Regions from separate parts of the Bradyrhizobium sp. SHOUNA76 genome, predicted to be linked through region 3. Evidence: predicted binding sites of a transcription regulator. Region 3 holds the regulator's gene; each other region holds the start of a gene.
The links. The regulator LexA, encoded in region 3, represses DNA repair genes until DNA is damaged. The targets are predictions, from matches to a motif close to TGTTCNNNNTGTGTTCNG.

Region 1 (5,089 bases), on a different contig from region 3:
CGATGCTCGCCGGCGTCAGCCACGATCTGCGCACCATCCTGACCCGCTTCAAGCTCGAGCTGGCGCTGATCGGCGACAGCCCCGAACTCGAGGGGATGCGCAAGGACGTCGACGAGATGTCGATGATGCTGGAGGACTACCTCGCGTTTGCGCGCGGCGATTCCGGTGAGCAGTCGCAGCCGACCGACATGGCCCAGGCGCTCGAGGAGCTGCGCGGCGACGCCGAACGCCACGGTCATGCCGCGACCGTTGCCTTCCACGGCCTGCCCGTCGTGACAGTGAAGCCGGCCTCGTTCAAGCGCTGCCTCGCCAACCTCGTCACCAACGCGGCACGCTACGGCAAGAGCATCGCCATCACCGGCCAGCGCGATCACCGTTATTTGACCGTCACGATCGACGATGACGGGCCGGGCATTCCCGCGCATTTGCGCGAAGAAGTGTTCAAGCCGTTCCTGCGGCTGGACAACGCCCGCAACCAGGACGAAGGCGGCACGGGCCTTGGCCTCGCCATCGCCCGCGACATCGCCCGCTCGCACGGCGGCGACATCACCCTCGGCGACAGTCCGATGGGGGGACTTAGGGCGAGCGTGAGGATTCCGGTATAGCTGACGACGTAGCCCCGATGGAGCGCAGCGCAATCCGGGATTCATTCTTCGCAACTTCGCAACGGATGCAAAGCCCCGGACTGCGCTACGCTCCATCCGGGCTGCGGACTACGATCCCGCCTATTTCGGCAGCAGCGCCTTCAGCTTGTCCATGTCGCGCACGTTCATCTTGAAGCCGCCGGGCATCACGATATCGCCGGGCTTCTGGTCCGGCTTGCAGGCCCCGAGCCATTTGGCTTGCAGCGTCATGGTGCTATCGCGGCCGGCCGCGCCTGCGACGCCGCCTTGCGCGTGCGAGGACGACTTCACCGTGTAGGCCGAGTTGAAATCGCCTGATATCTCGGCGTGCGACGTCGTGGTGACGCCGGCGACGTTGCACTCGGAATCGCTGACATAGCCGGTCGCTGTCTTCTTGATCTCCTGCTTGGCGCAAATCTGCTTGGCCATCGGGGAGACGTTGTTGCTCATCTCCTTGTCGACGGTCTCGTCGGTGCAGTGCTGCATGGTCATCTCGGGCACCGGCGAGCCTGATGTGACCAGCTTCATTTCCCAAAGGCCGGCCTTGCGCACCGGCAAATCGTCGGCGCTGGCGCTGGCTGCCGACACGACGAGGCAAGCGGCCGAGCCGAGCAAAGCGAGTTTGCGCGTCATGGTGGAGGCTCCCGGCTGAGAGATTGCGGCGTTACGACAACGCTTCAGTACAGCGTGCGGATCGGCTGGTCGGCGGCGCCATAAGGCACCCAGCGGCAGGAGAACGAGATGTAGCCGCCCTCATAGGCCTGCACCGCCAGGAATTTGACCACCTTGCCGTAGCGCGCGCAGTGATCGACCGCGGCCTGTCGCGCATCGACTTGGATGGCCATGGAATAGGCGATGATGCCGCCGGTGTCGTTGCCCTTGAAAGGCGGCACCGGAAGAATGTCGGCGCGCGCCGACTGGCTCGCCATCATACCCAGGGCAAGAAGGCCCGCGGCCGCAATGATTCGCATTCCCGTCACTCCAATTGGTTGGTGCCAGTTTACGGTGCCGGGATCGCCGTGAAAAGAACTGAAGCCCCGTCGGCAGTGAGGTTATGGTCAACTCCTGGCGAAGTGTTGCCGCGCTGCACTTGACCTCCCCCGCCCTTCGCGGCACCGTTCGACCTTCGCAAGACTTCAGCTGTCTGGATTACCCATGCGCGCCCCCTCCCTGAAATCGCTCCGCTTTGCCGCCGTGCTCGGCCTCATGTTCGGGGCGCTGTCGCTCGGTGAGGCCAGGGCTGCCAATCCGCTAGAGCTGAATTTCTGGCTGAGCGGGCCGCGCTATGACGGCGCCGTCGCCGAGTGCGACAGGGCGCTGCCGACGATCGCCACCCAGTTCTGGGAAAAGGAAAGCTCGTTCTGGAATTCCTCCCTGCAAATCACTGGCTTTTCCGCCGTTCGCGAGACCGCGTTCCGGCCCTGGCAGTCCGACAACATTCCGCGCCGCTATTGTACCGGCGAGGCCATGCTCAATGACGGCAAGGTGCGCAAGGTGCATTTCTCGATCATCGAGGATGGCGGCTTCGCCGGCTACGGCAACGGCGTCGAATGGTGCGTGGTCGGGCTCGACCGCAACTGGGCCTATAATCCGGCCTGCCGCGCCGCCAAGCCTTAGAGCCCCTGATTCGGACCTATTGGGGCGGCCGGCGGCCGCCGTCTGAATTTTGTTCTTGAAATGTTCTTGCTGCCTGCTAGGCTTCCGTGCACAGTCTAGTTGAGGGGCGTTGCCATGTTTCATTCCAGATTGCATTCGTTCTCCCGCCTGGTGATCTCGCTGGCCCTTTCCCTGATCCTTGCCGCGGGCCTGGCCTCGTTCGCCAGTGACGCAAAGGCCCAGGACAAGCGGCAGAACGCGCCTGGCGAGTTCGACTTCTATGTGTTGTCGCTGTCGTGGTCGCCCTCGTTCTGCGAGGAGGCCGCGGAGCGCGGTGGCCGCTCCCAGATCCAGTGCGGCGGACGGCCCTACGCCTTCGTGGTGCATGGGCTGTGGCCGCAATATGAGAATGGCTTTCCCGAATATTGCCAGCGTCCCGCGCCGCGACTGAACCGCAGCATCGTCTCCTCGATGCTCGATTTGATGCCGGCGCCTGGCCTGATCTTCAACGAATGGGACAAGCACGGCACCTGCTCGGGCCTCGAAGGCCGCAGCTATTTCGAGACGATCCGCAAAGCGCGCGCGGCGATCAAGATTCCAGCCGAATATCTCGATCTGTCGCAGGCCAGGACCGTGGCGCCGGCGGAGGTGGAGGAGGCCTTCATCAAGGCCAATCCGGGGCTGAGCAATACCGCCGTCTCCGTCACCTGCAACCGGACCCGGCTCTCCGAGGTCCGCATCTGCCTCAGCAAGGACCTGCAATTCCGCGCCTGCGACGAGATCGAACGCCGCGCCTGCCGCCGCGATCAGGTCACCATGCCGCCGATCAGAGGCGGTTAGTTCGCGAAACTGGCCGCCCGCATCGTCATGGAGCGCTTGTCCCGGCCATCCGAGTTTCACAACGCATCACGAAGGACGTGGATGCCCGGGACAAGCCCGGGCATGACGAGTAGAAGATGCTGCGCATTCTCTCCCGTGAGCCGCAGACCTTCGCCATGAATTACCGTCACGCCTTTCACGCCGGCAGCTTCACCGATGTCATCAAGCACATCGTGCTGGCGCGCATCATCACCTATCTGCAGGACAAGCCGGGGGCGTTCCGCGTCATCGACACCCATGCCGGCGCGGGCCTCTACGATCTCGACAGCGACGAGGCGCGCCGGAGCGGCGAATGGCTGACCGGCATCGCGCGGCTGATGCAGGCCCGCCTGTCGAACGAGAGCGCGGCGCTGGCCAAGCCATATCTCGACATCGTCCGCGCCTTCAATCCGAAGGGTGAGCTCAAGGCCTATCCGGGCTCCCCCTTGATCGCGCGCGGCCTGCTCAGGCCTCAGGACCGCCTCGTCGCCTGCGAGCTCGAGCCGAAGGCGCGAAAAGCGCTGATCAGCGTGCTGCGCCGCGACGAACAGGCCCGCGTGGTCGACCTCGACGGCTGGGTGGCGCTGCCGGCCTTCGTGCCGCCAAAGGAGCGGCGCGGTGTCGTGCTGATTGATCCGCCTTTCGAAGCAAAGGACGAGTTCGAGCGGCTGGGTGAAGCCTTCTCGACGGCCTTCGCGAAATGGCCGACCGGCATCTATGTCATCTGGTATCCGGCCAAGAACCGGCGTGCCACCGACACGCTGGCCGAAACGGTGGCGCGGCTCGCAGCTGCAGCAAAACCACCGGGAAAATGTCTGCGCCTCGAGTTCAGCGTCGCGCCCCAGCTCGATGGCGGGGCTCTCGCCTCGACCGGGCTCCTGATCGTCAATCCGCCCTATACGCTGCAGGGCGAGCTCAAGACGATCCTGCCCGAGCTGGAAATGCCGCTCGGCCAGGGCGGCGCTGCCAGATTCCGATTGGAGGTCCCGAGGCCGTAACACTCCGGCATTCTTGGGAAAAATATGCAGGAGCGGTAGTCAATCTGCTGAGAACCGTATTATGCTGTTTTTGTGACTGGCTTTGCGTTCCGCTTCCGCGAATGGTTGCGGCGGAGTGAAGGCCTAAGAAAGATCCGGCCGGACCGTTGAGGTCCGCCCAAGGATGGCCAGCTCTCCCGGGCTCCGTAAGCCCGGTCATGTCGTGACGTGAGTCTGCGTCGCGACGGAGGAGCAATGAGGGGGAGTTTCCCGATGGCCATGACGGGAACGGTTAAGTTTTTCAACGGCGAACGCGGCTACGGTTTTATCAAGCCTGACGACGGCGGCCGCGACGTCTTCGTGCACATTACTGCTGTGGAGCGGGCCGGACTGAAGGACCTTGCGGAAGGACAGCGTATTACTTTCGAAGTCGAACCGGACAAGAAGGGGAAGGGGCCGAAGGCGGTCAATCTGGTCATCCTCTCCTAGCGGGCCTGACGAGCAACATTCGGCGCAACATTTCGCGCAAAAAAATCCCGGCCGCGAGCGGCCGGGAGTTGTTGTCCGGTATTTTCTTCTTCAGCTATCAGAAGCGATAGTTCACGCCAGCGCGCACAACGCTGGCGCTATAGCCGTTTGACACGCCCGTAATTGCGAACTGACTGGTCGACAGGTCGATGTAGAGATATTCGAGCTTGGCGCTCCAGTTCGGCGCCAGGCCGACTTCCGCGCCGGCACCGATGGTCCAGCCGGCGGTGGTGTGCGATTCCGTCCAGCCGAAGGTCTGCGCGCGCAGCTCGCCGAAGGCGAGGCCGGCGGTGCCGTAGAACAGCACGTTGTTGAAGGCGTAGCCGGCGCGGCCGCGCAGGGTACCGAACCACGGATTGGAGAATTTCCACGGCGCAAAGGTATCGTCGGCGCCGGCGGCCTGGATGTCGCCCTCGACGCCGAACACAAACGGGCCGTTCTGGAAGTTGTAGCCGGCTTGCACGCCGCCGACGAAGCCGGACGGCTTTGAGGGATTGTTGTCGACCG
Region 2 (5,089 bases), on a different contig from region 3:
GTCCGGCAGCGCCTTTCGCAGCAGGTCGACGGCGGCGAGCGTCTCCAGCGTCGGCACGTCGCCGGCGCAGGCCATGACCACGTCGGGTTCCCGGCCTGCATCTTCCGTCCCCGCCCAGGTCCAGATGCCGATGCCGGCATCGCAATGCGTGGCCGCTTCCTGCATCGACAGCCATTGCGGCGCCGGCTGCTTGCCGGCGACGATCACGTTGATGCGATTGTAGGTGCGCAGGCAATGGTCGGCGATCCACAGCAGCGTGTTGGCATCAGGCGGGAAGTAGATGCGGACGATATCGGCCTTCTTGTTGGCGACGAGATCGACGAAGCCGGGGTCCTGATGGCTGAAGCCGTTATGGTCCTGACGCCAGACATGCGAGGTCAAGAGGTAATTGAGCGAGGCGATCGGCCGCCGCCACGGCAGCTCGCGCGTGACCTTCAGCCATTTGGCATGCTGGTTGAACATGGAATCGACGATGTGGATGAAGGCCTCGTAACACGAGAAGAAGCCGTGCCTGCCGGTGAGCAGATAGCCCTCGAGCCAGCCCTGGCAGAGATGCTCGCTCAGCACCTCCATCACGCGACCGTCCTGCGCGAGGTGCACGTCGTAAGGTTCGATCGGCTCCATCCAGACGCGTTCAGTCTCCTCGAACACCGCGTCCAGACGGTTTGACGCGGTCTCGTCCGGGCCCATGATGCGGAAGTTGCGTTCCTTCGCGTTGAGGCGGATGACATCGCGCAGAAATTTGCCGAGCTCGCGCGTCGCTTCGGCCATCACGCCGCCGGGCTGCGGCACTTCGATCGCGAAGTTGCGGAAGTCCGGTAGCTTCAGCTCTTTCTTCAGGAGGCCGCCATTGGCATGCGGATTGGCGCCCATGCGGCGGAGGCCTTCGGGCGCGAGCGCGTGAAGCTCGGGGATGAGGGCACCGCTCGCGTCGAACAGTTTTTCCGGCTCGTAGCTGCGCATCCAATCTTCGAGCACTTTGAGATGTGCCGGATTTTCACGGCAGCCTGCGACGGGGACCTGATGCGCGCGCCAAAAGCCCTCGACCTTCTTGCCGTCGACCTCTTTCGGACCGGTCCAACCCTTCGGGCTGCGCAGCACGATCATCGGCCAGCGCGGCCGTTCGAGTGCCTTGCGGCCGTCCCTTGCATGCTGCTGGATCGAGCGAATGCTGGCGAGCGCGACGTCGAGTGCGTCCGCCATGGCCTGGTGCATCAATTTGGGATCGTCGCCTTCGACGAACAGCGGCTCGTGACCGAACCCGCGGAAGAGATCGCGGATCTCGCTGTCGGGCATTCGCCCGAGCACGGTCGGATTGGCGATCTTGTAGCCGTTGAGATGCAGGATCGGCAGCACCGCGCCGTCATGGGCGGGGTTCAGGAATTTGTTGGAGTGCCAGGACGCAGCGAGCGGACCGGTTTCGGCTTCGCCGTCGCCGACCACGCAGGCAACGATCAAATCAGGATTGTCCAGCGCCGCGCCATAGGCATGCACCAGCGCGTAGCCGAGCTCGCCGCCTTCGTGGATAGAGCCCGGCGTTTCCGGCGCCGCGTGGCTCGGAATGCCGCCGGGGAAGGAGAACTGCCTGAAAAGCTTGCGCATTCCGTCCCCATCACGCGCGATGTCGGGATAGATCTCGCTGTAGCTGCCTTCCAGATAGGTGTTGGCGACCATGCCCGGCCCGCCATGGCCGGGGCCGCAGACATAGAGCACGCTGACATCAAGCGCGCGAATGACGCGGTTGAGGTGGGCGTAGATGAAGTTCAGGCCTGGCGTCGTGCCCCAATGGCCGAGCAAACGCGGCTTGATGTGCTCGGGGCGCAAGGGCTCGCGCAGCAGGGGATTGTCCAGCAGGTAAATTTGCCCGACGGAGAGGTAGTTCGCGGCGCGCCAGTAGCGGTCAAGGAGATCGAGGTCGCTGCTCGCTGAGGCCGATTGTTGTTGCTTTGTCATGTTCCTGCTGACCTTCACCCGGCGATCGTCACCAACATTGTTCCGCGGCGATTGATCCCTGACCGGCATCAAACGAAATCGCCATGACGGGCGTGTTGCGTGAGGTCAAAAGGACCACGCCCGAAATTTGGGCGGCACCTTTGCATGGGGTTGTTTTTCAGTTTTTCGTTTGCGTTCTTGATTTGTTCCTTTGGCGTGCTATCTTGGCTTCATGAGTCCAGCAGCATCCTCTCATGCTCTCAAGCACCCGCCGGTCACGGCGCCCTCCGAGCCGGCGGGTGCGGACTCTGATTTTCCCGCCGATTTTCCAGAGCTCGGCGTCGCCATCGACCGCGCGCGCCGGAGAGGGCGGGGTGCGCAGTCGAATGCAAGCGGCCGCTTTGAGGCCGAGGCGCGCGTCGCGTTCGACGACGGCTGGCAGAGCCTGGAAGAGCTGCCGCCGTTCAAGACCAGTGTGGGGGTCGATACCTCGCGCAAGGTGATCACCCGCAACGACTCACCCGATATCGGCTTCGACCGCTCGATCAATCCCTATCGCGGTTGCGAGCACGGCTGTGTCTACTGCTTTGCCCGGCCGACTCATGCCTATCTCGGCCTGTCGCCGGGGCTTGATTTCGAATCGAAGCTGTTTGTGAAACCTGAGGCGCCCGCGCTGCTCGAGAAGGAGCTCGCCGCGACCGGCTATGAGCCGCGGATGATCGCGATCGGCACCAACACCGATCCCTATCAGCCGATCGAGCGCGAGCGGAAGATCATGCGCGGCATCCTCGAGGTGTTGGAACGCGCCGGTCATCCTGTCGGCATCGTCACCAAATCCGCGCTGGTGGTGCGCGACATCGACATTCTCGCGCGCATGGCAAAGCGCAATCTCGCCAAGGTCGCGATCTCGGTCACCTCGCTCGATCCAAAACTGGCGCGCTCCATGGAGCCGCGGGCCTCGACGCCGCCGAAGCGACTGGAGGCGCTGAAGCAGCTCTCGGACGCCGGCATTCCGACCACCGTGATGGTCGCGCCCGTGATCCCCGCGCTGAACGATTCCGAGATCGAGCGCATTCTCGATGCCGCCGCCCATGCCGGCGTCAAGGAAGCCTCCTATGTGCTGCTGCGGCTGCCGCTGGAGGTGCGTGATCTCTTCCGCGAATGGCTGATGGCGAACTATCCGGACCGCTATCGCCACGTCTTCACCTTGATCCGCGACATGCGCGGCGGGCGTGACTACGATGCGAAATGGGGCGAGCGGATGAAGGGCACGGGACCGATGGCCTGGACCATCGGCCGCCGCTTCGAGATTGCCTGCGACAGGCTAGGCCTCAACAAGCGGCGCTCAAAGCTGACGACGGATCACTTTGCGCGGCCGAAGCGGAACGGCGATCAGCTCAGCCTGTTCTGACCGGGAGTGGAAGAGGCGTCGCATGAGCAAGCAACTCCAGGCCCCGTTGCCACGGCTCACCGTCATCACGCTCGGTGTGAGTGACATCCGCGCCAGCATCGCCTTTTACGATGCGCTCGGCTTCTCGCGCCGGCTGAAGGCGACCGGAGAGGCCGTCGCGTTCTACGATACCGGCGGTCCGGTGCTCGCGCTGTTTCCGTGGGGGCGGCTCGCGGCGGATGCCGCGTTGCCGGACCATCCGAGGCCGACGGCCTTTCGCGGCATGACGATCGCCTGGAACTGTCGGACACGGGACGAGGTCGATGCGGTGATGGCCTTCGCCCTCGGCAAGGGGGCGAAGCTGGTGAAGGCCACGCACGAGACCGATTACGGCGGTTATTCCGGCTATTTCGCTGACCCCGACGGCCATCCCTGGGAGGTCGTGGTCGCGCCCGGCATCGATGTCGGCGAGGACCGGCGGGTGCATCTGGCGGAGTAGGCCAACCTGAATAACGGGAATTGTCCCGGGTTCCCGGTTGCGCAGGCCGGGCCGCTTGCGCACGATCCCGGCCATGATTCGGGACAAGTCCGCCAAGACGTCGGCCAAGAAGCCGGCCAAAGACGCGCCAAAGCAGGACGCCGCCAGGAAGGCAGCGCCTTCGAAGGGGGCCAAGGCGCCGGCCATGAAGGTCCCGGCCGGCAGGAAAGGCATCATCGCGCTCGCGCCGCCGAGCTTCCGTCGCGAGCGCGCGCTGATCAAGCGAGGTGTCTGGCCGGTTGCGGGCTGCGACGAGGCGGGCCGCGGGCCGCTCGCCGGACCCGTGGTCGCAGCCGCCGTGATTCTCGATCCCGACCGCATTCCGCGCGGCATCGACGATTCCAAGCGCCTGACGGCCGAGGAGAGGGAAAGGCTGTTCGACAAGATCTGCGCCACTGCGCAGGTCTCGGTCGCCGTCGCCTCGCGCTCCCGGATCGACCGCGACAACATCCTGCGTGCCTCGCTGTGGGCACTGAAGCGCGCCGTGGTCGCGCTGCCCGACTCGCCCCGCCATGTGTTCGTCGACGGCCGCGATCGGCTCGACACGTCTTGCGACTGCGAGGCCGTGATCGGCGGCGACGGCATCGTCCTGTCGATCGCCGCGGCCTCGATCGTCGCCAAGGTGACGCGTGACCGCCTGATGTGCGCGCTGGCGCAGGACTGCCCCGGCTATGGTTTCGAGCAGCACAAGGGCTACGCCGTTCCCGAGCACCTCGACGCGCTTGACCGCCTCGGTCCCACCGTCCATCACCGCAGCTTCTTCGCTCCCGTCGTCGCCGCCCGCGTCAAGCATATGCCCTGGACGGTCGAGCCGGTGCAGGACCTGTTCTCCGTCACCGAGGTGCAGGTGGAAGCCAACGTGGAAGTCGACGCGTCGGCAAATCTTTAAGGCTTAGCGCTGCTGACCCTTAGTATCGTCATCGCTGGGCTTGACCCGGCCATCCACGCCTTACCCACGGCACGAAGAACGTGGATGCCCGGGCCTTCGCCCCGCTGAAGCGGCTTCGGCCGCGCAGGCGGGACAAGCCTGGGCATGACGACTTGTGGCGGTTGCCACGACGCGCAGCGCCCATTATCAAAACAGACGTGAGCGAATAGGGCCGGCTGGACGGGTTGGCTGCATCTTTCGGGCGTTGCATGCGGTTTACCTCCCTGGTCATCGAGCTCATTCGCGCCCGGCCGCGGCTGATCGTCTGGATCGTCGTGCTGCTCCAGGCCGCGATGTGGCT
Region 3 (5,089 bases):
CGCCGGCGATCGAGCCGTCATGGCTGAGATCGTCGTTGAGCACTGGCATGCCGGCGGCCCAGGCGCCGCCGATACCGCCTTCGCCCCTGGCAATGGATTGCGTCGCATAGCGGGCGGCAAGGTCGGTGTGCGCGCTGCAATCGCCGGCACGCAGGACCAGCGCCGAACGGGCTTCGTTCGGGACCCAGATCTCGACGCGTCGCGCAATCGGCGTTGCCTGCGCGGAGAGGAATGTCAGAACCCAGGTCTGGTCGGCGCCGGTTCGGTAGGGCACGCCGACCCCCAAATTGATCCCGATCTTGGCCGCGTCCTCCCAGCGCAGGAAGCTCCTGGCGTCGTGCAGGTCCTTGACGATCAGCGGCAGACCCGCCTTCCAGGTGCGTCCAGGCAGGCCGAAGCCGCGAGGAAACTTGGTGTGGCGGGAGTTGAATTCGAACATGTCCGCCGTGCCGTAATAGCCGTCGACAAGCGCCATCTCGTGGGAGCGATCAGGATCGTTGTGCCAGAGTTCGATCGCGCCGACATGCGCCTCGTCGTCGCCGCAGAGCAGCACCATCACGGCTTGCAGGAATTCGCCTGCAAACACCGGCACCGCCACGCCGCAGGTGAGGCCGGCCGCGACGGCCTGATCGGTCCGCTTGAAATAGGAGTTGGCGAATGTCGTGAGGATGACGGGATGGCCAGAGGCCCAGGCCTTGCCTGGAAGCCCCTCGCCATATCCGAAATGCAGCTCTGCGCTGGCGGTCTTGAATGCGGACAGGCCTTCGTCGTAGAGGCCGCCGCCGAATTCCAGCCGCATGCGCGTCCGGTCAGGTATCCAGAGTTCAACGACGCGAATGAAGGTCTTCATCGAGCGTGTCCGCCGCCTCAAGCCACGACAGCATCGGACATTTGGCTGCGGAGCGGACGTTCAAAATTCAGGCAGGACGGCTTAAACTTCGTGCGGCGACGATGTGCGGCGGCGGGGCTCGCCGATCGATTTTCGTGAAGACACAAACCCGCCGGGCTCGCCGGCCTCGGCCGGCGATGGCATTTCAATCCTGGCCCGACCTGTTGTCGGTCGGGGTGGCGTCAGCCGATCGGCAGGCGCGTGACCGTCGGCCGGTTGTCGGCGACGATCTGCGGCTTGTGCTCGCGCTCGCTGACGGGCTGGGTCACCGGCAGTTGCAGCACGGTTGCGTGCTGGCCTTCGACGAGCTGCGTCACCAGCACGTATTTTCCATCCGGGAATTCGATCGCGTCGTGATGGCGATCGGGAATGTGCGGATCAATCTTGCCGAACTTGCCGACGCGAGAATTGACGGTACGCGTCCAGATCCATCGATTGTCGTAACGGACGTTGTCGGCGAAGGCGAGCTCCGTCCCCGGCAGCAGGCAGACGGCCACGGTCGGATCGGCCGCAGAAGCAAAACCACGCGTCGAGGTGCCGCGGAACGTTGTCGACACGATCGTCTCGCCGACTTCGGCGGGGCGCGATGCAACGGCATGTAGGCTGTAGTCACACATCGGGTGCTCCTCATGCGAAGATAGCAACCCGCGCCTCCCTCGGAGGCGCAAGCCTCTATCAGAGTGGAAGCACATAAAGCTCTGCTTGGTTGTGGGCAAATCTGCGGCTGGCCCGCGGGATGCGATCAAATTATCTTTTCGAATCCGCTAGGAACAAAGCTCACATCAATGCATTCGGCGAAGACGAGCGTCAGCGGCCCGCGAGCGCCCGAGCGCCGATGTATCATTGTCTGCTCGAGGCCTCGATACCGCCAAGTGATAAGTGCCTGGCGGCGACACGCCGAGGCGTCGCGCTGGAAAGGGGCCGGACAATCTGCGCAAGGCCAGAAGACTGCCCAGCAGGAGCGGATTAGATCCGCTCCAATCAGGATCATTGGTATCGAATGACCGCCGAAGGGTCTCAGTACTTCCGGTAAAGCCCGATCAGCTTGCCCTGAATCTTCACGCGGTTCGGCGGCAGGATGCGCACCTCGTAGGCGGCATTGGCGGGCTCGAGTGCGATCGAGGCGCCGCGGCGGCGGAAGCGCTTGAGCGTGGCCTCCTCGTCGTCGATCAGCGCCACCACGATGTCACCGGTATCGGCGCTCTCGTTGCGCTGGATCAGCGCCATGTCGCCGTCGAGGATACCGGCCTCGACCATGGAATCGCCGCGCACCTCGAGGGCGTAATGCTCGCCAGAGCCGAGCATGTCGGGCGGCACGCTGATGGTGTGGCTGCGGGTCTGCAACGCCTCGATCGGCGTGCCGGCTGCGATGCGGCCCATCACGGGCACCGCAACGGGCCGCTCGCCCTCGTCCACGGCCGGGCTGGAGCTCGTGCGGACCTTGCCGAGATTGCCCTCGATCACGCTCGGCGTGAAACCGCGTCGGTTGCCGGCGGCAGCCTGAAGCTCCGGCAGCTTGATCACTTCGATGGCACGGGCGCGGTTGGGCAGGCGGCGGATGAAGCCGCGCTCCTCGAGCGCGGTGATCAGGCGGTGGATGCCCGACTTCGAGCGCAGGTCGAGCGCATCCTTCATCTCGTCGAAGGAGGGCGGCACGCCGCTTTCCTTCAAGCGTTCGCTGATGAACCGCAGAAGCTCGTATTGTTTGCGCGTTAACATCTCGACCAAAGTCCCCCGGTTGATGTCGTTCGATTCCGAGACGATGAATTCAGCGACAAGCCGCTGCACGCTCGAAACAAATCATGAACGGACACTATATGTTCGATACATGTTCCGCAACTGCTTAATTTACCGTGAACAGACCGAAACTCGCGGAATGCGTGTGGCCACCCAGTTCAGACGGGGAGCCGCAGCACCTCGCAAGGGCTGCCGGCCTCGGCCTTCGGCGCGAACGGTGGGCGCACGAGAAGTACCTGTGCTGCAGCAAGATTCGCAAGCAGAGAGGAGTCCTGATGGCTGACGGGAACGGCAACGAGCGTGCCGTCGTCGCGCAGCTCCAGGCGCGCGCGCAGATAATCCTCGCGCTGGTCGTTGGCGCCGAGATCGCGGCCCAGCACGGCGCGCTCGCGACGATGATGAATCACTGAACGGCCGGACAGCGCGCGAATCAGCGGCACCATGAACAGGAAGGCGCACACGTAGGAGGACACGGGATTGCCGGGCAGACCGATCACGCGCATCGCGCCGAGCCGTCCGTGCATCATCGGCTTGCCGGGCCGAATCGCGATCTTCCAGAACGCCATCGAGATGCCTTCGTCCAGGAGCGCCTGCTGGACCAGGTCGTGGTCGCCGACCGACGCGCCGCCGGTCGTGATCAGGATGTCGGTACCGCTCTCGCGGGCGCGGCGGATGCCGGCGGAGGTGGCTGCAAGCGTATCGGCGGCGACGCCGAGGTCGATGGTATCAGCGCCCTCGCTGCGGGCGAGCGCGTGCAGGGCGTAGCCATTGGAATAGACGATCTGGCCGTGCCCGGGCGTTGAGCCCGGCATCACCAGTTCGTCGCCGGTGGCGAGAATCGCGACCTTCGGACGGCGGCAGACGGCGAGATGCGGGTGATTCATTCCGGCTGCGAGCGCAAGGTCGCGCTCTGTCAGGCGGGTTCCTTTGCGCAAGAGCACGTCGCCCTCGCGGAAGTCGACGCCTGCCGGGCGGATGTGCCGTCCGGCGATCGCGGCTTCCTGGATCGTGACGCACCTGCCGTCCGCGACGGTGTCCTCCTGGATCACGACCGCGTCCGCACCGTCGGGAATGACGCCGCCGGTGAAGATCCGTACGGCTTCGCCGGCACCGATCGTTCCTGCGAAAGGACGGCCCGCTGCGACCTCGCCGATGACCGTCAGGCGGGAATCGATCGTTGCGGCATCGGCCGCGCGTACGGCATAGCCGTCCATCGCCGACATCGCTTGCGGCGGCTGCGTGCGTCGCGACGCGACGTCTTGCGCAAGCACGCGGTGATAGGCCTCGTCGAGGGAGGCCTTCTCTTCGGGCAGTGGCTCTGCACCCGCCAGCACCGCGGCAAGCGCGTCAGAAACCGGCATCAGGGCCACGGGCTAAACTCCTGCTGGGCACATCGGTAAATGGCCGGCGAGAGTTCTATCCGAGTGCGGGCGCGAGGCAAAGCAGCACGCAGGGTGATTTATCCTGCGTGGCCTCAGCAGTGGAGGAGGCGGCTCAAGTCCGTCGCGGCATGATCCGGAAGGCGAGACAGACCGGGATGAGGATGGCCATGGCGAGCACGAGAAGGACGAATGCCACGGCCAGCATCGGTCAACTTCCGCTCGGTCGACCCGAGCCGTCGTCCAGTGCGACGTCGGGAGCTTTGGGACCTTGATCCTTGTCGGGCAGAGGGTCGGCCTGAGACTTCAGGTCGGCGGCCTTGCTGATCAGCTTGGCGGAAAGGTCAGAATCCGAGGTGGTTCTTGCGAATTCAAGCAGGAGAGAGGCTTGCTTGGTGAGATAGGTTTTGCCCAGCACGTCGATACGTCCGATGTAGAAGTCCCAACCGACTCATGAGTCCGAAGGGGGGTATTCCGTTCCCGGAACTCTGTACAAAAATGCACAAAGGCTTTGGGTTCCTCAAGTTCCGCAGATTTGTCCCGGGAACCGGGCGTGCGGTGAGCTTGCGCGGCAAGCGCTTAGCCTCAGATTCCCAGGGCTTTCAAGGCGTTCCCGACATCGCGCGGCGACGTGACATGCACGGCGGTCAGGCCGCGCGCCCGCGCTCCCTCGATGTTCTCGGCGAGATCGTCGAAGAACACGATGCGCTCCGCTGGCACGCCGATCGCCGCGACGACATGGTCGAAAGCCTCGGCATCCGGTTTGCGCAGGCCGATGCTGGAAGACAAATACAGTCTGCGGAAATGGCCGAGCAGATCGGCATATTCCTTCGAGAAATAGTCGACATGCGGCTGGTTGGTGTTGGAGAAGGCGTAGAGCGGCATCTGCTTCGCCGCGCGCGGCAACAGCTCGGCGATATCCGGCATTTCGCCGGCGAAGATCGCGTTCCAGCCCTCCAGGAACTGCGCGTCCGAAATGCCGATTCCGAGCGAAGCACGTAGCGAGGCGAAATAATCCTCGTCGCTGATCTTGCCGACCTCGTGCAGCCGGTAGGCCTCGTCACGCACATAGCGCGCGACAATG

Region 1: MOV74_RS12445 (ribonuclease T2) is a predicted target of LexA. The motif match lies at 2,291-2,308, and genes of this name have one in related genera.
Region 2: MOV74_RS27865 (PA0069 family radical SAM protein) is a predicted target of LexA. The motif match lies at 2,126-2,143, and genes of this name have one in related genera.

Annotation. Positions count from the first base shown of each region.
Region 1 covers NZ_JALBHA010000081.1:6,822-11,910, forward strand. Annotated here, with positions in the region: gene MOV74_RS12425 (ATP-binding protein) at 1-605, shown strand, start outside; gene MOV74_RS12430 (DUF3617 family protein) at 726-1,256, opposite strand; gene MOV74_RS12435 (hypothetical protein) at 1,301-1,594, opposite strand; gene MOV74_RS12440 (hypothetical protein) at 1,779-2,240, shown strand; gene MOV74_RS12445 (ribonuclease T2) at 2,355-3,059, shown strand; gene MOV74_RS12450 (23S rRNA (adenine(2030)-N(6))-methyltransferase RlmJ) at 3,215-4,075, shown strand; gene MOV74_RS12455 (cold-shock protein) at 4,328-4,543, shown strand; gene MOV74_RS12460 (outer membrane protein) at 4,641-5,089, opposite strand, start outside.
Region 2 covers NZ_JALBHA010000372.1:970-6,058, forward strand. Annotated here, with positions in the region: gene MOV74_RS27860 (phosphoketolase) at 1-1,953, opposite strand, end outside; gene MOV74_RS27865 (PA0069 family radical SAM protein) at 2,165-3,343, shown strand; gene MOV74_RS27870 (VOC family protein) at 3,366-3,821, shown strand; gene MOV74_RS27875 (ribonuclease HII) at 3,895-4,749, shown strand; partial or broken gene MOV74_RS27880 (glycosyltransferase family 39 protein) at 4,998-5,089, shown strand, end outside.
Region 3 covers NZ_JALBHA010000380.1:983-6,071, reverse strand. Annotated here, with positions in the region: gene MOV74_RS28180 (GAF domain-containing protein) at 1-850, opposite strand, end outside; gene MOV74_RS28175 (hypothetical protein) at 1,072-1,506, opposite strand; gene lexA (transcriptional repressor LexA) at 1,907-2,608, opposite strand; gene glp (gephyrin-like molybdotransferase Glp) at 2,785-3,996, opposite strand; gene MOV74_RS28160 (hypothetical protein) at 4,217-4,423, opposite strand; gene MOV74_RS28155 (HAD family phosphatase) at 4,591-5,089, opposite strand, start outside.